One region of the Brachybacterium horti genome, then DNA from elsewhere that is predicted to be linked to it. Evidence: riboswitches for the same ligand, from Rfam matches in the RefSeq annotation. Region 1 holds a riboswitch; each other region holds the start of a gene.
What was found. A riboswitch is a leader RNA that binds a small molecule or an ion and turns the genes downstream of it on or off. The one in region 1 is predicted to bind thiamine pyrophosphate.
Positions count from the first base shown of each region.

Region 2: linked by a shared signal. The riboswitch ahead of thiM (hydroxyethylthiazole kinase) and the one ahead of ACYVAP_RS01435 (MFS transporter) in region 1 are both predicted to bind thiamine pyrophosphate.
Region 3: linked by a shared signal. The riboswitch ahead of thiC (phosphomethylpyrimidine synthase ThiC) and the one ahead of ACYVAP_RS01435 (MFS transporter) in region 1 are both predicted to bind thiamine pyrophosphate.

Region 1 is NZ_BAAHAM010000001.1:286,752-292,902, reverse strand. It holds gene ACYVAP_RS01455 (hypothetical protein) at 1-43, opposite strand, end outside; gene ACYVAP_RS01450 (alpha/beta fold hydrolase) at 192-2,198, opposite strand; gene ACYVAP_RS01445 (hypothetical protein) at 2,299-2,781, shown strand; gene ACYVAP_RS01440 (hypothetical protein) at 2,930-3,556, shown strand; TPP riboswitch at 3,711-3,803, shown strand; gene ACYVAP_RS01435 (MFS transporter) at 3,786-5,198, shown strand; gene ACYVAP_RS01430 (hypothetical protein) at 5,309-5,584, opposite strand; gene ACYVAP_RS01425 (GNAT family N-acetyltransferase) at 5,627-6,094, shown strand.
Region 2 is NZ_BAAHAM010000003.1:41,464-47,614, forward strand. It holds gene ACYVAP_RS09600 (Gfo/Idh/MocA family protein) at 1-191, shown strand, start outside; gene ACYVAP_RS09605 (GntR family transcriptional regulator) at 364-1,041, shown strand; gene ACYVAP_RS09610 (MFS transporter) at 1,038-2,234, shown strand; TPP riboswitch at 2,315-2,409, shown strand; gene thiM (hydroxyethylthiazole kinase) at 2,400-3,218, shown strand; gene thiE (thiamine phosphate synthase) at 3,215-3,883, shown strand; gene ACYVAP_RS09625 (bifunctional hydroxymethylpyrimidine kinase/phosphomethylpyrimidine kinase) at 3,880-5,361, shown strand; gene ACYVAP_RS09630 (DUF6314 family protein) at 5,366-5,785, shown strand; gene ACYVAP_RS09635 (sigma-70 family RNA polymerase sigma factor) at 5,892-6,151, opposite strand, start outside.
Region 3 is NZ_BAAHAM010000004.1:195,412-201,562, reverse strand. It holds gene ACYVAP_RS13790 (MFS transporter) at 1-748, opposite strand, end outside; gene thiC (phosphomethylpyrimidine synthase ThiC) at 818-2,569, opposite strand; TPP riboswitch at 2,569-2,678, opposite strand; gene ACYVAP_RS13780 (hypothetical protein) at 2,864-3,397, shown strand; gene ACYVAP_RS13775 (glycine betaine ABC transporter substrate-binding protein) at 3,416-4,453, opposite strand; gene ACYVAP_RS13770 (ABC transporter permease) at 4,456-5,274, opposite strand; gene ACYVAP_RS13765 (ABC transporter ATP-binding protein) at 5,267-6,151, opposite strand, start outside.

The DNA.
Region 1 (6,151 bases):
CGGCGAACGACAGCGCAGTGCGCGTGATATGCCGCGTGGACATGGATCCCCCTCCCGCGACGTTGCGAGGGGCGCCGTCCGCGCCCAGCGGTCGCGCCGTCGCGTTCCGGGATCAGCATCACAAAAGGGTCAAGGGAAGGTCAAGAACGATCGGTCGGGGCGGGGTCGTGTCGGCCCATCGGCCCCATCGGTCACCAGGGCAGCACCTCGGGGATCGGCTCCCCGCCCCGCACGTGCTGATCGACGAAGGCGAGCACCGTCTCGTTCCAGGTGAGCGCGTTGGACGGCGTGAGCACCCAGTGGTTCTCGCTCGTGAGCTGCAGGAAGCGGTGCGGCATGTCCTCCGGGGCGCCGTCCCAGTGCGAGACCAGGTCCCACCACAGCCGCAGCGCCTCGCTGATCGGCACCCGGTAGTCGCGGCTGCCGTGCGTGACGAGCATCGGCGTGGTGATCGCGGCGGCCGCCGCGTGCGGGGAGCAGGCGCGGTACCACTCGGGGTCCGCGTCCTCGTGGCCGTGCACCCGCATCTTCGAGGCGGCCGCATCGGTGGTCCGGTGCTGCTGCGGCAGCGCCCACAGCCCCGCATGGCTCACGATCGCGTCGAAGCGATCCGTGTGCCCGGCGATCCAGTTGGCCATGAACCCGCCGAAGCTCGCGCCGAGCATCGCCGTGCGCGTCCCGTCGAGCTCGGGCCGCTCGAGCACGAGGTCCAGCAGCGCCTCGCACTCGGCGAGGACGACGTCGGGCCGGCGCGGCCAGCCGCGGTTCAGCCCCGCGTCCCCGTACCCGGTGGACATCGCCGGGTCCGGCATCAGCACCGCGTAGCCGCGGGCGGTGAACAGCCACGGGCACCAGCGCCAGCTCCACGCGTTGTAGGAGGAGTGCGGGCCGCCGTGCACCCACAGCAGCGTGGGCGCGGGATCCTCGGCGCTCGCCCCGGCGGGCGTGCACAGCCACCCGGGCACCTCGACACCGTCCACGGTGGTGCGCACCTTCTCGAGGGTCCCGGGCAGGGGGCCGACGGCGCCCGGCGCGGGCAGCTCCACGACGCCCTCCGCGGTGATCCGCACCGGGCGGGGCGGCGTCGCCACATCGCTGCGCAGGGCGAGCACGGAGCCGTCCTCCGCGGGGGAGAGGGAGGAGAACACGCCGCCGTCGGCGAGCGTGGAGACGGCACCGGTCGCGGGGTCGACCGCGAGCACCGCTCCGGAGGAGTGCAGGTCCCCGCTCACGAGCAGCGTGCCGCCGTCGGCCTGCCACACCACCTGCCCGGCGGTGAGGTCGCCGAGGTCCACCGCGACCACGCCGCCGCCCTCGAGGTCGTGGATCTCCAGGCGCCCGTAGCTCGTGTCCGTCGGGGTGGAGACGGTGGAGCGGGTGACGGCGAGGAGCCGGCCGTCCGGGGACAGCGCGGGGGAGTCGTAGCCGTGCTCGTCCGTCGCCTCGAGCAGCGCCGTGCGCTCGAGGGTCGCCACGTCGATGCGGACCAGGCCGGTGCGGGTCTCGCCGCGGGCGATCCGCTCGGTCCACTCGGTGACGACGGTGCGCCCGTCACGGGAGAGCACGGCGGAGGCCGTGTGCAGCGGCAGGGTGCCGGCGTCCGGTGTGAGGTCCCGCAGCTCGCCCTGCGCGGTGACGATCAGGAGGTGGCGGGAGGAGTCGCCGCGCTCGTGGTCCCACTGCCGGATCGGCATGCCCGTGTGCCAGATCGTCGTGCGCTTCGCGTCCTTCCGCGCCGCGCGGGCCTCGGCGTCCTCCTCGAGGCTCACCCCGGGCAGCACGCTCGTCGCGGCGAGGATCGTGCCGTCGCCGGCCACGTCGAGCAGCTCGAGCCCACCCGGCGCGTGCGCGAGCACCTGCGCCTCCCCGGTGAGCGGGAGCCGCCAGATCGCCGTCGTCCCCTCGGGTGCGTCCCCTGTGGGATCGGGACGGGAGGAGGTGAACAGCAGTGAGCTGTCCGGCGCGAAGCGCGGCGAGGACTCGCCCTTCTCCGAGACCGTCAGCCGCCGGGCCGGGGCGCCGACCGTGCGCTCCCAGATGGAGGGGACCAGGCGGGAGAGGCGCTCGTCGGCCTCCTGCACCACCGCGACCGCCCGGCCGGCCGGGCCCGCGGCGATCGCGGAGACCCGCGGCACGCGCAGGAACGCCTCCACGTCACGGAGGTCGAGGGACGGGGAGGCGTTGACGTCAGCGGTCATCCCTGCACGCTATCGAGCCAGGCCACGGCCAGTGCGCGATCACGGTTGCGATGCGGTCACGGACCTCCTCGACGGTGCCCGGCAGGTGCACCATGGGCCCATGGTCCGCCGACGCACCCTCCTCGCCGCGCTCGCCGGAGCGGCCGGCCTCAGCGGCTGCGACGGCCCGGCGACGCGCCCGGAGGACGAGGTCACCGCCGCGAGCTGCATCGACTGGATCTCCCTGGAGACGCCCGAGGACGCGGCGGCGGAGTCCGATGCCGTCGTGCGCGGCACGGTCGACGGTCCGCCCGCGACGGGTCGCTACGAGCTGTACGACGTGCCGCTGTGGACCGTGCAGGTCGCCGAGTGGGTCTCCGGAGCCCCGGCGGATGGTGAGGGGACGAGCATCGAGGTGCTCTCGTTGCCGTACAGCTGCGGGGAGAGCCGCGACGCCCTCACCGGGATCGAGGACGCCGGTGAGGTCTACCTGTTCCTCCGTGCCCGCGGAGACCGGTGGGAGACGGTCACCGGCTACCGCGGGATGGTGCCCGCTGCCGAGGACGGCTCGATGCCGGGGAGCTGGCCGGACGAGATCGGCTGAGGGCGGCGAGTGGGGAGCTGGGCGGCAGGCCACCATAGGACCTGCATCGTCATGAGGTGGAGAGCGGGAGGTCGTTATGGGGAGTTGGGCACACCGCGTCGGCAACTGCCTTTTCGACGCGGTCCTGGCCGTTCTCATGCTCGGCGCGGTGATCGTGATGCTCCCGATCGTCCTTCCGGTCCTCCTGGTCGTCTTCGTCGTCTCCCTGGTCCTCTCCGCGCTGCGCGGTGAGCCTGACGTCGAGCTCCCGGACGTGGAGCTCCGACTCTTCGCCGACGACGGCGAGGATCCCCTCGACCCCCTGAGCGAGTCCGAGGTCATCAGGCGTCGCAGCGGCCCGGAGTCCAATGTCATCGAGACTGCCGAACACGAGGTCCTCATCAGCTCACCCGCCACCGCCACGTGGCCGATCCGCATCCGGATGCTCTCCTGCCCTTCGACAGCGCCCCGAGACGGTGACGAGGCGGAGATCCTCATCGGCCCGTGGGAGTACACGGGATGGGAGATCCTGGACTACGGCAATGCGGGGGAGGCAGTCGCCGCAGCCGTCGCGTATCTGGAGAACGGGATCAAGGTTCGCGTCATCAAGGAGCGGGCGGAGGCGTTCCTGTTCCATCGGCTGTCGGGATTCTGGTGGAAGCCGGGGGAGAAGCTGGTCAGCACGCTGCGCCAGGAGTGGTTCCGGGAACTGCCGGGGCGACCGGCGACGGCGGCGGAGGAGAAGGCTTTCATTGCTGGGGCGATGGAGTGCGCTGAGGGCCCGCGGCTCTGCTGACGCCGTTCAGGGCAGGCAGGCGTCAGGCACTCGCCCGTGGTCGGCGTCCAGGGCAACCGGGCGCCGGCTGCACGGCGTCCCCCTGGTTCCGTGGCCCTGACCTCAGATCTCCGTGGACACGTCGACCCGGCGCGACCCGCGCCTGGGATACTCGATCGCGGACACGGGGTGCGCCGCCGGCGCTGAGATCACACCCGTGGAACCTGATGCAGCTCGTACTGACGAAGGGATGTCCGCCATGCGCTCGCGCCTGCCCGCGACCGATGCACCCACCATCGACGAGGTCGAGCACCCCGGCCCCGTCGGCCCGCCGGACCGTCTGCCGCCCTCGGGGCGTGCCGCGCTCCGCGCCGGCGTGGTCGGGAACTTCATCGACAACGTCCACGTGTTCCTGCCGCTCACCGCGCTCACCCCGGCGCTGGCCACGGTCGCGGGCCCCGGGGTCGCGGCGGCGACCGGCGCGATCGTCGTCATCGCGATGATGCTCGGCCGGCCCGTCGGCGGGGTCGTCTTCGGCCGGATCTCCGACCGCCTGGGCCGCACCCGCACCACGCAGGTCGCGATCGCCGGCACCGCCGGGTGCGCGCTGCTGATCGCCGCGATGCCCACGCACGAGCTGCTGGGCGCGGGCACGATCGCGCTGATCCTCGGTCTGCGCTTCCTGGGCGGCATCTTCGTCGCCGGGGAGTACTCCGCCGCGATCCCGCTCGCCATGGAGTGGTCGCCGCCGCGCCGCCGCGGCCTCATGAGCGGCCTGATCCTCTCGATGGCGCCGTGGGCGCAGGGAGCGATCGCCTTCGCGACCGCCACGCTGCTGCTGGTCCTCGGTCCGGAGGAGTACGCCGTCTGGGGCTGGCGACTGCTGTTCGTCGTCGGCGCGCTGCTCTCGCTGGGGATGCTGCTGTACTACCGCTCGCACGTCGTCGACGCGCCGATCACCCGCCGCGCCGGGCCGGACGGGGACGCGCCGGGCACGGAGACGACGCCACCGGTGCGCGGCGGCGTCCGGCAGGTGCTCGCAGGCCGCTGGTCCGGCGCCTTCCGGCAGGCCTTCGTCATGATGACGGGGCTCTGGCTGCTCACGAACACGACGGTCCTGCTGCTCACCGCGCGGCTCGGGGAGGGCGGCGCCCTCGCCGCCACCGAGGTCGCGCTCGCCATGGGCATCGCCTCCGTCGCCCAGGCGCTCGCGATGGCGCTCGCCGGGCACCTCTCCACGGTGGTCGGCCGGCGCCGACTGCTCACGCTCTGGGGGATCGCCGCCCTGCTCCTCGGGCCACCCCTGTGGTGGGCGGCCGTCGGCTCCGGGAGCCTCGCCCGGGCGGCGCTCTGCGCGGCGCTGCTGCAGGTGGTGACCGTCGCCGCCTACGGCCCGGTCTCCGCGTACCTCTCCGAGCGGTTTCCCACGGTCGTGCGCTCCACCGGGTACGGCTCCGCCTACAGCCTCTCCCTCGTGCTGCCGGCCCTGTACCCCTTCTACCTGCCGCTGCTCGCCGGGATCACCGGCCCCCGCGGCTCGGTGCTGCTGCTCATGGTGCTCGGGGCGGCGCTGCTGATCCTCGGCGCCCGGCTCGGCCCGCGCCTCGCGCCCGCGGACCTCGACGGGGACCTCGACGCGGTCGCGCTCGCCGAGGAGCGGTGACGGCGCTCAGCGGCGGGCGATGACCTGGTAGGTGTTCCAGTGCTTCGGCCCGGAGAAGGAGCCGCCGTCCCGCTCCTCCTCGACGATCTCGATCACGTCGAGATCGCGGGTCATCGCTTCGGCAGCGTCTGTGCGAGCGCGTCGAGCACGGGGCGCACGCTCGGATCCCTGTCGATCGCCAGCACCTCGCACCCGTTCTCCGGGAGGAACCGGGACTCGATCCCGGCGCCGCAGCCGAGGTCGATGGCGAACGGTCGCCGCGGCGCAGGCACCCGCTCGCGGAGCGCGGCCAGCGCTCGCCGGGCCAGCGGGCGTGGCGGGCGCCCGGCCTGCGCGGCGTTGTACGCGCTGAAGTCGCGATCGGAGTCCCGAGATGGAAGCGCCATGACGGCACCGTACGACGGGCACACCTCCGGGATGATGGACGGATGGAGATCCCGGTCCAGATCAGTCGCTGCACCCCGGCCGACGTCGCGCTGCTCGCGGCGCGCGAGCCGCCGGGACGGGGCTTCGCCCGCCATGCGGCGGCGCGCCAGGGGCGAGGGGAGAGCACCTTCCTCATCGCCTGGAGCGGTGAGGTCCCCGTCGGCTCCTGTGAGGTGGACGAGGGGGAGCTCCCTCTGCTCAAGAACCTCAGCGTCGATGCGGCGGCACGGGGCCGAGGCGTCGGCAGCCGGCTGATGGAGGCGGCCGAGGAGCTCGCGCGGCCCCGCGGACGGATCGCCTGCGCCGTGGGGCTGGACAACCCGCGCGCCCGACGGCTCTACGAGCGACGCGGCTACCGTGGGACCGGCCAGCTCGAGACCGTCTCCTACGAGTACGTGGACGACGGGGGCGTTGGGCGGACGGCCACCGAGACCTCGGAGACGCTCGTCAAGGGCCTCGGAAACGCCTGAGCTGGCCGTCGCAGGCGTGCGCCGCCACTCTGTTCGGATCGGTCGCTTCCGAACGGT
Region 2 (6,151 bases), on a different contig from region 1:
TGGACATGGTCCGCGCGATCCGCGAGGGCCGTCCCCACGTGGCGAGCGGCGAGCTCGGCTACCACGTGCTCGACGTCATGCTCTCGGCCGAGGAGTCCGCGGCCTCGGGCGAGTTCGTCACGGTCGCGAGCTCGGTGGGCGCGGTCCCGCCGGTCCCGGCGGACTTCGACCCCTTCGCCAGCACCCTCTGAGACCCGGCGGGCCCTGCCCGTCATCTCAGCACCGGACCCCCGGGGAGCCCCGCTCCCCGGGGGTCCGGTGCACCCGGGCCGCCCGCAGGCACCGGCCATCGGCCCGCCGACCGGAGTCTCACTCCTCACCCCGATGCATCCTTTGATGCATGCATCCCCTAGGGTCGGGGACGTGAACATCGCCTACGCACTTCCCTGGAGGAACCCCGACCGGGGCACCCTCGCCCATCGCGCTGCCGCCGAGGCCGCCCGTCGCATCGTCGAGGGCGATCTGCCCGCCGGCGAGTTGCTGCGCGAGAACGACCTCGCCGAGGCCACCGGCATCAGCCGCACCCCCGCCCGCGAGGCCATGCTGCAGCTCGAGCGCTGGGGCCTCGTGCGCCTGCTCCCCAAGAAGGGCGCCCTGGTCACCACCGTCACGCCGCGGGAGCGCCGGGAGCTGATCGCCGTGCGCACCATGCTCGAGGCCTCCGCCGGCGCCGCCCTCCTCTCGAGGCCCGACGCCATCCCCGCCCTCGCCGAGGAGCTCGCGGAGCTGCTCTCCCAGCAGCGCGCCGCCGCGACCGCCCAGGACCCGCTCGCCTTCGCCGCCGCGGACCTCGACTTCCACCTCGCCCTCATCGCCGCCGCGGACAACAGCGTCGTCGCCGGGATCTGCGAGGACCTCGGCCCCCGCTTCGCCCGCCTCACTGCGGCCGTCCTCGACGAGCGCAGCGGCACCATGCCCGCCCTCCTCGCCGAGCACGAGGAGCTCGCCGCGCTCCTCGCCGCGGGCGACCCCGCGGCCTTCGCCGAGCGTCTGCGCGCCCACGTCGAGGACGCCTACGAGCTCGACGGGGGCGCACGATGAGCCGCACCGCGATCCGCGCCCCCTGGAGGCTCGTGGTCCCCGCGACCTTCCTGCTCGCCTGGGGCGGCAACCACTTCACCCCGCTCCTGCACGTCTACGAGTCCGTCGGCCACTACGCCGCCTGGCAGGCGAACCTCCTGCTGGGCACCTACGTCGCCGGGCTCGCCCCCGGCCTGCTCGTCGCGGCCGCGCTCTCCGACCGCCACGGCCGCCGCCCCGTGATGCTCGTGGGCATGGCCGCGACCGTGCTCGGCAGCGCGCTGCTCGCCGCGAGCCCCCACGTCTTCGCGCTGCTGTGCCTGGGCCGGGTGCTCGCCGGTCTCGGAGTGGGCGCGGCCATGTCCGTCGGCACGGCCTGGATGAAGGAGCTCTCCGCGCCGCCGTACGAGATCGGCGCCCCGGCCGTCGCCGGCGCCCGCCGCCCGTCCCTCACCCTCACCCTCGGCTTCGCGCTCGGCGCCGGGGCGAGCGGCCTGCTCGCCCAGTTCGCCCCGCTCCCCGAGGTCCTCCCCTATCTCGTGCACGGCGGCCTCTCCCTGCTCGCGACCCCGCTGCTCCTGCTCGCCCCGGAGACCCGTCACGTCGAGCGGCCTGCCGCCGGTCACTGGTGGCAGGACCTCCGCGTGCCCGCCGCCGGGCACCGCCGCTTCACCCGCGCCGTGGTCCCCGCGGCGCCGTGGATCTTCGGCGCGGCCGGCGTCGCCTACGCGGTCATCCCCGCGAGCGTGCAGCGTCACCTCGGCGAGAGCGCGACGCTGTACGCGACGGCACTGACGGTGCTCACCCTCGGCACCGGGGCGGTCGTGCAGTCCTTCGTGCCGCGGCTGGACCGCCTCACCGGCGGCCGCTCCCTGCCCGTTGGCCAGGCGGCCATGTGCGTCGGTCTGGTGCTCGCGGTGATCGCCACGGCGATCGGCAGCCCGGTCCTCGGCATCCTCGTGGCGATGGTGCTCGGCGCCGCCTACGGCACCCTCGTCGTCGCCGGGCTGCTGCAGGTGCAGGGCATCGCGACGGCGGAGGACCTCGCCGGGCTCACCGGCGTCTACTACGCCCTCGCCTACCTCGGGTTCCTGCTGCCCACGATCCTCGCCGCGCTGCTGCCGCTGCTCGCCTATCCCGCCTCGCTCTCGATGCTCGTGGTGCTCTGCGCGCTGTGCCTGCTCCTCGTGCGGCGCGGCCTGCGCACCGCCTGAGGCTCTCCCCTCCGGGGGCGACGTCGGCCGCCCGGCCGCGGACGCCGCCCCCGCGCGGGCGGCGATCACGTACGGTGGCCTGCAGTGACACGGGGTGCCCGAGCACCGGGCTGAGATGACACCCGTCGAACCTGATCTAGCTCGGACTAGCGAAGGGATGTCGCCATGACACTCGCGCACGCCTCTGCCCCCACCGACCCGGCCGCCCTCGCGGCCGCCCTCGAGGAGGTCCGCTCGCGGATCCCCCTCGTGCAGTGCCTGACCAACGTGGTCACCACGAACCTCGTCGCGAACGCGCTGCTCGCCGTGGGCGGCTCCCCCGCCATGGTCGCAGTGCCCGAGGAGGCCGGGATCTTCGCGGGGATCGCCGACGGCGTCCTCGTGAACCTCGGCACCGCCGGCGCCGAGCAGCGGGAGGCGATGGTCGAGGCCGTCGCCGCCGCGCGCGCCGCCGGCACCCCCTGGGTGCTGGACCCCGTCGCGGTCGGGACCCTGCCCGTGCGGACGACCCTCGCCGAGCGCCTCGTGAGCCAGCGGCCCGCGATCATCCGCGGCAACGCCTCCGAGATCCGTGCCCTCGCGGGGCTCTCCGCCGGCGGCCGCGGCGCGGACTCGATCGACTCCGCCGACGACTCCCACGAGGCGGCGACGTCCCTCGCCCGCGGCACCGGCGCCGTCGTCGCCGTCTCCGGCGCGGTGGACCTCGTGACCGACGGGGAGCGGGTGGTGCGCGTCGCCACCGGCAGCCCCCTGCTCACCAAGGTCACCGGCGCCGGCTGCGCGCTCGGCGGGATCACCGCGGCCTTCGCCGCCGTGGTCGAGGACCGCCTCGTCGCCGCGGTCGCCGCGACGACCGTGCTCACCCTCGCCGCCGAGCGCTCCGCCCGCACCGCCGAGCACCCCGGCTCCTTCGCCGTCGGGCTCCTCGACGGGCTCCACGCGCTGACCGCCCAGGACGTCCGCGACCAGGCGAAGGTGCGATGACCACGATGAACGCCCGTCCCGCGGTCGATCTCTCCCTCTACCTCGTCGTGGACCGCCCCCAGCTCGAGCGGGCCGGCCACGACCCCGTCACCGCCGTGCGGGACGCCGTCGCCGGTGGCGTCACCGCCGTCCAGGTGCGCGACAAGCAGCTCCCCACCCGGGACACGCTCGCCTTCTGCGCGGCCCTCGCGGAGACGCTGCCCCCGTCGGTCGCGATCATCGTCGACGACCGCCTCGACGTGGTCCTCGCCGCCCGGGAGTCCGGCGTGCGCCTCACCGGGGTGCACGTCGGCCAGTCCGACCTCCCCGCGCACCTGGTGCGCCGGATCCTCGGGCCGGACGCCGTCATCGGCGTCTCCGCGCAGACCGCCGCCATGGCCCGCGAGGCCGAGGCCGCCGGTGCGGACCACCTCGGCATCGGTGCCGTGCACGGCACCACCACGAAGGCGGACGCCCCCGCCGTGATCGGGGTCGAGGGCGTCGCCGCCGTCGCCGCCGCGACCGCCCTGCCCGCCGTCGCGATCGGCGGGATCAGCGCCGCGGACCTGCCCGCCCTGCGCCGCGGGGGGCTCGACGGCGCGGCCGTCGTCTCCGCGATCTGCTCCTCCCCCTCCCCCTTCGACGCGGCGGCGGAGCTGCGCCGCGCCTGGGAGGACGCCCGATGAGCCGCCCCGTCCCCCGCGTCCTCAGCATCGCCGGCACCGACCCCACCGGCGGCGCCGGCATCCAGGCGGATCTCAAGTCGATCGCCGCGAACGGCGGCTACGGCATGGCCGCGACGACCGCGCTCGTCGCCCAGAACACCCGCGGCGTGCGCGAGGTCCACGTGCCGCCGCCCGCCTTCCTCGACGCGCAGCTCCGGGCGGTGAGCGAGGACGTCACGATCGACGCCGTGAAGATCGGCATGCTCTTCGACGGCACGATCATCGACACGGTCACCGCCTGGCTGGACGACGTGCGACCCCCGGTGGTGGTGCTCGACCCGGTCATGGTCGCCGCGAGCGGAGACCGCCTGCTCGACGACTCCGCCGAGCAGGCGCTGCGGGACATGCTCCGCCATGCGCACCTCGTCACCCCGAACCTCCCCGAGCTCGCCGTGCTCGCCGAGCAGCCCGAGGCGAGCACCTGGGAGCAGGCCCTCGCCCAGGCGCAGGAGCTCGCCGCCCGCCACGCGGTGCTCGTGCTCGCCAAGGGCGGTCATCTGAGCGGGCCGGACTCCCCCGACGCCCTCGTCGGCCCCGAGGGGGTGCTCGCCGAGCTGCCCGGAGCGCGGATCGCGACGCGGAACACGCACGGCACCGGCTGCTCGCTCTCCTCCGCGATCGCGACCCTCCGCGGCCGCGGCGAGGACTGGGCCGGCGCCGTGCGCGGGGCGAAGGTCTGGCTCGCGGGCGCGATCGCCGCCGCGGACTCCCTCGAGGTGGGGCGCGGCAGCGGGCCGGTCTCCCACTTCGCGGCGCTGTGGGAGGCGGCCGGCACCCATGCCCCGGCCGCGGCGACGATCGCCGAGGAGTGGTGGGAGGCGGCCGCCGAGCTGCGCACGCAGATCGACGCGCTGCCCGTGGTGCGCGGCCTCGCCGACGGCAGCCTCCCCCGCCCCGCGTTCCACCGCTACCTCGCCCAGGACGCGCTTTACCTCCGGGAGTACTCGCGGGCCCTCGCCGCCGCGTCGACCCTCGCGCCCTCCGCCGGGGAGCAGGTCTTTTGGGCCGGGGCCGCCCAGGGCGCGATCGCCGCGGAGACCGAGCTGCACGCGGGCCACCTGGGCCCCGAGGAGCTCTTCGCGGCCCAGCCCGATGCGACCACCCGCGCCTACGTGGACCACCTCCTGGCCCTCGCGGCACGCGGCCGCTACGAGGAGCTCGCGGCGGCCCTGCTCCCCTGCTTCTGGATCTACGACGACGTGGGCGCCAGGCTCTCGCGCGCCGGGACGGCGGGGCATCCCTACGGGGACTGGCTCGCGACCTACGGCGACCCGGACTTCCATGCCGAGACGCTCCGCGCGATCGAGCTGGTCACGGCCTGCGCGGCACGGGCGAGCAGCCCGGTGCGCCAGGCCATGCGCACCGCCTTCCTGGTCTCCGTGCGGCACGAGCGGGACTTCTTCGCCGCGCCGCTCGCGGATCCCGTGGACCGGGGGTGACCGGATGCCCCTCTCCCCGCTCGAGCTGCTCGGCAGCTGGTCGCTCGATCGCCGCATCGAGGACCACCGCTCGGGCGCTCTGCTGCACGTGACGGGCACGACAGTGCTCGAGCGGACCGGCGTCGGGGAGGTGCGCTGGCAGGAGGAGGGCCGGCTCGAGCGGGCCGACGGCCACCGTGCGCCCGTCTCCCGCGTGCTGCGGATCCTCCGGGCAGGGGACGACGGGTGGTCGGTGCACCTTCCGGACGGTGCGCCCTTCCACCGCTGGGAGGTCGATGCGCCGCTCGTGCACCTGTGCGGTCGCGACGTGTACCGGGGTCGGATGGAGCTGTCGGGCGCCTTTCGCTGGTCCCTGACCTGGCAGGTCACGGGACCGGCGAAGGACTACCGCAGCACGTCCGTGCTCAGCCGTCCCGCGCCGTGAGACCGTGCCGCCGGGCGCCGCTCCCCGGGGCGGGTGTGCCGGCCTGCATGCGCCGCTGACCAGGCGGGGTGAGGGACAGGCGCCGGCCGCCCCGGGATCACGCCGGTCAGAACTCGTCCTCGCCCCGGTCCTCCTCCGCGTCGTCGCCGGCGCCGGAGGAGGGCGGGGCGGTGGGCGCCGGCTTGGAGGCCGGTGGGAGCACCGGCCGTCCCTGGAGCGGGTCCCGGGTCGGCGGCGCGGGAGGCGGGGGCGGCACGAGGATCGGATCCTGGGGCGGCTCGTCCGTCGGGACCTCGTCGACGTTCGCGGAGGAGTCGCCGGACGAGTCCTCGACCGGCGCCGTCGTCGGCTCCTCGGCGGGGAGGG
Region 3 (6,151 bases), on a different contig from region 1:
CACCCGGCACGATCTCGCCCACGTAGCTGTACACCGCGAACATGCCGCCGAAACCGATCGCGCCGATCCCGAGCCCGAACCACACCCGGCCGCGGCGCAGCGCCCCCAGCTCCCCGCGGATCGAGCCGGTGCCCGTGGAGCCCTCCGGCTCCGGCACCAGGCGCCAGATCGCGAGGGTCGACGCCGCCGCGAGCACCACCACGATCACGTACGCCGAGCGCCAGCCCACCGACTGCCCGAGCGCCGTCGACGCCGGCACGCCGAGCATCGTCGCGATCGTCAGGCCCAGCATCACGAGGGACACCGAGCGGGCGCGCCGCCCCGGCGGGGACAGGCGCGAGGCGACGAGCGCCGAGACCCCGAAGAACGCGCCGTGCGGCAGCCCCGCCACGAAGCGGGCGAGGGCGAGCACGGTGAAGCTCGGGGCGATCGCCGAGGCCAGGTTCCCGAGGCCGATCAGCGCGATGAGCACCACCAGCAGCCTCGCCCGGGGCACACGCACCGCGGCGATCGTCACGAGCGGCGCCCCGATCACCACGCCCAGCGCGTAGAGCGTGATGAGCATGCCCGCCTGCGGCACGCTCACCTCGAGCGAGCGGGCGATCTGCGGCAGCAGGCCCATCGACGCGAACTCGGTGGTGCCGATCGCGAAGGCGCCGAGCGCCATCGCGAGGATGACCAGCCGCAGCCGGCCCGGGGGCAGGGGAGCGGGGGCCGCAGGCGGCAGGGTGGGGGTCGAGGTGCTCAACGGGGACTCCAGCGCGGGGTGGTTCAGGGCATCGCTGCCGACGCTGGCACCGGTGGGGACCCCTCGATCCTACGGGCGGGCGGGCACCGATGGGGAGGGCAGGTACACCGTGCCGCCCTGCTCGCGGAACTCCCGGGACTTCGCCTCCATGCCCTCGAGCGCGATCCGCTCCTGGGCGGGCATGTCCCCGTAGGTGTCGCGGATGTCCTGCGAGATCCGCATCGAGCAGAACTTCGGCCCGCACATCGAGCAGAAGTGCGCCGTCTTCGCGGGCTCCGCCGGGAGCGTCTCGTCGTGGTACGCCTCCGCGAGCTGCGGGTCCAGGGACAGGCCGAACTGGTCCCGCCAGCGGAACTCGAAACGGGCCTTCGAGAGCGCGTCGTCCCGGTCCCGGGCGCCGGCGTGGCCCTTGGCGACGTCCGCCGCATGGGCGGCGATCTTGTACGTGATCACGCCGGTCTTCACGTCGTCGCGGTCCGGGAGGCCCAGGTGCTCCTTGGGCGTGACATAGCAGAGCATCGCCGTGCCGTACTGGGCGATCTCGGTGGCGCCGATCGCGGAGGTGATGTGGTCGTACGCGGGGGCGATGTCCGTGACGAGCGGGCCCAGCGTGTAGAACGGGGCGCCGTGGCACAGCTCCTGCTGGCGCTCCACGTTCTCCCGCACGAGGTGCAGCGGCACGTGCCCCGGGCCCTCGACCATGACCTGCACGTCGTGCTCCCAGGCGCGGGCCGTGAGCTCCGCGAGCGTGTCGAGCTCCGCGAACTGGGCGGCGTCGTTCGCGTCCGCGAGGGAGCCCGGGCGCAGTCCGTCGCCCAGGGAGAAGGAGACGTCGTAGCGGGCGAAGATCGCGCAGAGCTCGTCGAAGTGCTCGTAGAGGAAGTTCTCGCGATGGTGGGCGAGGCACCAGCCGGCGAGGATCGAACCGCCGCGCGAGACGATCCCGGTCACGCGGTCCGCGGTCAGCGGCACGTGGCGCAGCAGCACGCCCGCGTGGATCGTCATGTAGTCCACGCCCTGCTCGCACTGCTCGATCACCGTGTCCCGGAAGATCTCCCAGGTCAGGGCGTTCGCGTCCCCGCCCACCTTCTCAAGCGCCTGGTAGATGGGGACCGTGCCGATCGGCACGGGGGAGTTGCGCAGGATCCACTCGCGGGTGGTGTGGATGTCCTCCCCGGTGGAGAGGTCCATGACGGTGTCCGCACCCCAGCGGGTCGCCCACTCGAGCTTCGCGACCTCCTCCGCGATCGACGAGGTCACCGCCGAGTTCCCGATGTTCGCGTTGACCTTCACGAGGAACGCGCGGCCGATGATCATCGGCTCCGCCTCCGGATGGTTCACGTTCGCGGGGATGATCGCGCGGCCCGCGGCGAGCTCGCTGCGCACGAGCTCCACGTCGCAGCCCTCGCGCAGCGCCACGTACCGCATCTCCGCGGTGATCTCCCCGCGGCGGGCGTAGTGCATCTGGGTGACCCGTCGGCCCTCGAGGCCGCGCAGCGGCTCCCGCCGCGCACCCCGCCACTCCGCGCTGGCCTCCCCGCGGCGCACGGCGCTGCGGCCGTCGTCCTCGAGGCTCCGACCGCGACCCGTGTAGCCCTCCACGTCGCCGCGGCCGCGGATCCAGTCCTCGCGCAGCGGCGCGAGGCCCTCCTCCGGCTCACAGCCGGGGCCCGCGGTGCGATAGACGGTCACGGGCGGGTTCTCCGCGCCGCTCGGGGCGGGGTCCTGGGTGATCCGGGTGACGGGCACACGGATGCCGTGCTCGGGATCCTCGAGGTGGTCGAGGGTGTGGGTGGGGTAGTTCTCAGGGCGTGCGGACATGCAGTCGCTCTCCTTCTTCCTTCGCCGGCATGACCCGGGCAGGTTCGGTCGGTACTCGGACCGCGACAGTCCGATCTCAGCCCGTTGCGACGGGCACCCGAGGGATCGGCGAGCACCGTACCCCAGGAGCGGGAAGGCCGGCGGCGCCGTCCGTCGGAGGGACCGCCAGGAGCGACGAAGCCCCAGCCCCAGCCCGGCCTCCCCGAGCCCCGGCCCGGCTTCCACGGGCCGCAGTTCGGCGCGCCCGTGTGCGCTCCGGACCGTCGCGAACGGCGGGACGGAGCCCGCTACGGCATGGCCCTCGTCGCCACCGTGATCGGCTCCTACCTGCTCTCGCAGTGGTCCCCGGTCGGGTTCGTCGGCTACGACGACTCGCTGCTGAGGCTCCAGGGCATCCTCCAGCTCGGGATCGGCCTGCTCGTGCTCGCCGGAGGTCTCGCCCTCGCGCCCACCGCCCTGTGGCGGGCGGCGCTCGCCGCGGCGGTCGTCGTCGTGCCCGTCCTGCTCGGGACGGTCCTCGTGATCCCGTACCTCCGGGGCGACCTGGACCTGCCGCAGCCCTTCCCGCGGATGCTGGACCTCTCGATCCTCGGCCCGGCCGTGGGGCTGCTGGGCTGGCTGATCGTGCGCGGACGCAGCCCGCTCACCTACCTGCTGGTGCTGGGCTTCCTGCTGATCCTCCCCGCGCAGTGGGCGGTCATGTACCACGGCATCCCGAGCCCCGTGCTGTGGGGCGTCGAGCTCGTGCTCGCCGCGGTGATCGGGATCGCGGCGGCGTGGCTCGCGGCGCTCGGGTCGCGGTGGCTGCCGGGGGCCGTGCGGCGGTGACCTGCCGGAGGGGGCCGCTCAGGGGCGCGTGACGAACCCCTGCTCGACCATGAAGTCGAAGGCGACGTCCGCCGGGAGCTCGCCGCCCTCGTCCACCCGCAGGTTCATCGCGCGAAGGGCGTCGTCCGTGATGGCGGGGGAGATCTGGTCGAAGACGTCCGCGAGCTCGGGGTGCTTCTCCAGCGTCGCGGTGCTGAGCACCGGGGCGACGTTGTAGGCGGGGAAGTACCCCTTGTCGTCCTCGAGGATCGTCAGGTCCAGGCTCTCGATGCGGCCGTCGGTCGTGAAGACCTCGCCGAAGTTGCAGGAGCCGCGGGCGGTCGCGGTGTAGACGGCGCCCGTGTCGTAGATCGAGATGTTCTCCTCGGGGACGCCGTCGGCGGCGTCGCGGGGGATGCCGTACTCCTTCAGCAGCGGGATCAAGCCGTCCGCGCGGGAGTTGAACTCGGGCTCCACGCAGATCGTGCGGTCCTCGACGGGGAGGTCAGCGATCTCGCTCAGGGAGCTGATGCCGCCCAGCTCCTCGACGGCGTCGGAGCGCACGGCGAGGGCGTAGGTGTTGTTCAGCGGCGCGGGCGGCAGCCAGGTGAGCCCGTTGGCCACGTCGGCATCGCGCACGGCCTCCCACTGCTCCTGCTTGTCCGGGATGCCCTCGGTCTCGCCCATGTAGGTGAGCCAGGCGGTGCCCGTGTACTCCCAGGTCATGTCGGCGTCGCCGGAGGTCATGAGCTCGCGCACGGGGACGGAGCCGGGGACGTTGGTGAGGTCGTCCACCTGGAACCCGGCGGCCCGGGCGGCGATCACGCCGATCTTGCCGAGGATGAGCTGCTCGGTGAAGTTCTTGCCGGTGACTGTGAGCGAGGCGTCGGCGGGGAGGCCCTCGATGGGGGTGATCGAGCCGGGGGCGACGTCCGGTGTGTAGGCGGTCGCGGGGCGCAGGCCGCAGCCGGCGAGGGGCAGCAGGGCGAGGCCGGCGAGGGCGCCGAGGTGCCGGCGGGAGATGCCGCCGGATCGCTCCGCGGAGGAGGTCGCGGGGGAGGAGGAGGTGCGGGGCATGGTCACAGTCCCTTCGGCCGGGCGATGTGCTCGACGACCCGGCCCACCCAGTCCACGATCAGGGCGAGCAGGGCGATGAGCAGGGCGCCCGCGATGAGCACCGTGAACAGGTAGAGGTTCACGCCCGTGGTGATGAGCAGGCCCAGGCCGCCGCCGTTCACGAAGGCGGCGAGGGACGCGGTGCCGACCAGCAGCACGAGGGCGGTGCGCACGCCGGAGAGCATGACGGGTACGGCGAGCGGGAGCTCCACGCGGAGCAGCACGGACAGCGCCGTCATCCCCATCCCGCGGCCGGCCTCGACGAGCCGCTGGTCCACGCCGCGGATCCCGATCATGGTGTTGCGCAGCACGGGGAGGACGGCGTAGAGCACGAGCGCGATCACCGCGGCCCGGAACCCGTCCGGCACGAGCGCGGCGATCAGCACGATGAGGCCCACGGCCGGTGCCGCCTGCCCGAAGTTCACGACCGCCAGGATCGGCTCGGCGACCCGCCGGAACGGCTTGCGGGTGAGCAGGACCCCGAGCGGGATCGCGATGACCAGCACCAGCACGGTCGAGACGAGGGTGAGGGCGAGGTGCTGGCCGGTGAGGTTCAGCAGCGTCGCCGGGTTCAGGGTGTTGCGCTCGGTGTCGCTCAGCGGGGCGACGGCGAGCCAGACGGCGAAGCCCGCGAGGATCGCGAGCAGCACCGCGATCTGCACGCCGAGGGCGCGCCATCCGCGCCGGGTCTCCTCTGCGGCGGCGGAGGTCCCGGTGGCGGCGGGGGTCGCCGACTCCGGGGGCGAGGAAGGGGGTGCCGTGCTCGTAGAGGTCTCAGACATCGGAGGCCGCCTCGCGGCTCTCGTCCGCCTCGTCGTCCGGCACGGCCTCGACGGCCCCGGTGTTGGTGCCGACGGGCGCATCGCTGGGACGCTCGGCCGCGGCGTCGCGGGCCGCGGAGATCGCGGCCATCACCGTCTCGACGTCGACGACGCCCTCGAAGACGCCGCCGCGCCCGGTGACCAGGGTCGCGCCCGCGCTCGAGACGAGCATCGTGTCCAGGGCGTCGTTGAGCGTGGCGCCGGAGCCCACCACGGGCAGCGCCGGGTCGAGCTCGGTGGGCAGCGTCGTCATCCGGGAGAGCGCGCGGCGGTGGGGCCAGGCGATGGGTCGGCCGCGGAAGTCGGTGACCACGACGTGGCCGTGCCCGGCCTCCTCCGCGCGCCGCAGGGCCGCGGCGGCGTCCCCGCCGGCGTCGGCGACGACGGCGTCGGCCACCTGGACCTCGCGCACACGCCGCAGGGCGAGCTGCTTGAGGGCGGCGCCGGAGCCGATGAAGTTCTCGACGAACTCGTCCGCCGGCTCGGCGAGGATCCGCTCGGGCGTGTCGTACTGGACGATCTGCGCGCCCTCCCGGAAGACGACGATCCAGTCGCCGAGCTTCACCGCCTCGTCGAAGTCGTGCGTGACGATGACCATCGTCTTGCGCACCTCCTGCTGGATGCGGATCAGCTCGTCCTGCAGGCGCTGTCGGGTGATCGGGTCCACGGCGCCGAAGGGCTCGTCCATGAGCAGCACCGGCGGATCCGCGGCGAGCGCCCGGGCCACGCCCACACGCTGCTGCTGGCCGCCGGAGAGCTCCTTGGGGTAGCGGTCGCGGTACACCGCGGGCTCGAGGCCCACGAGGTCCAGCAGCTCGTCGATGCGGGCGCTGATCCG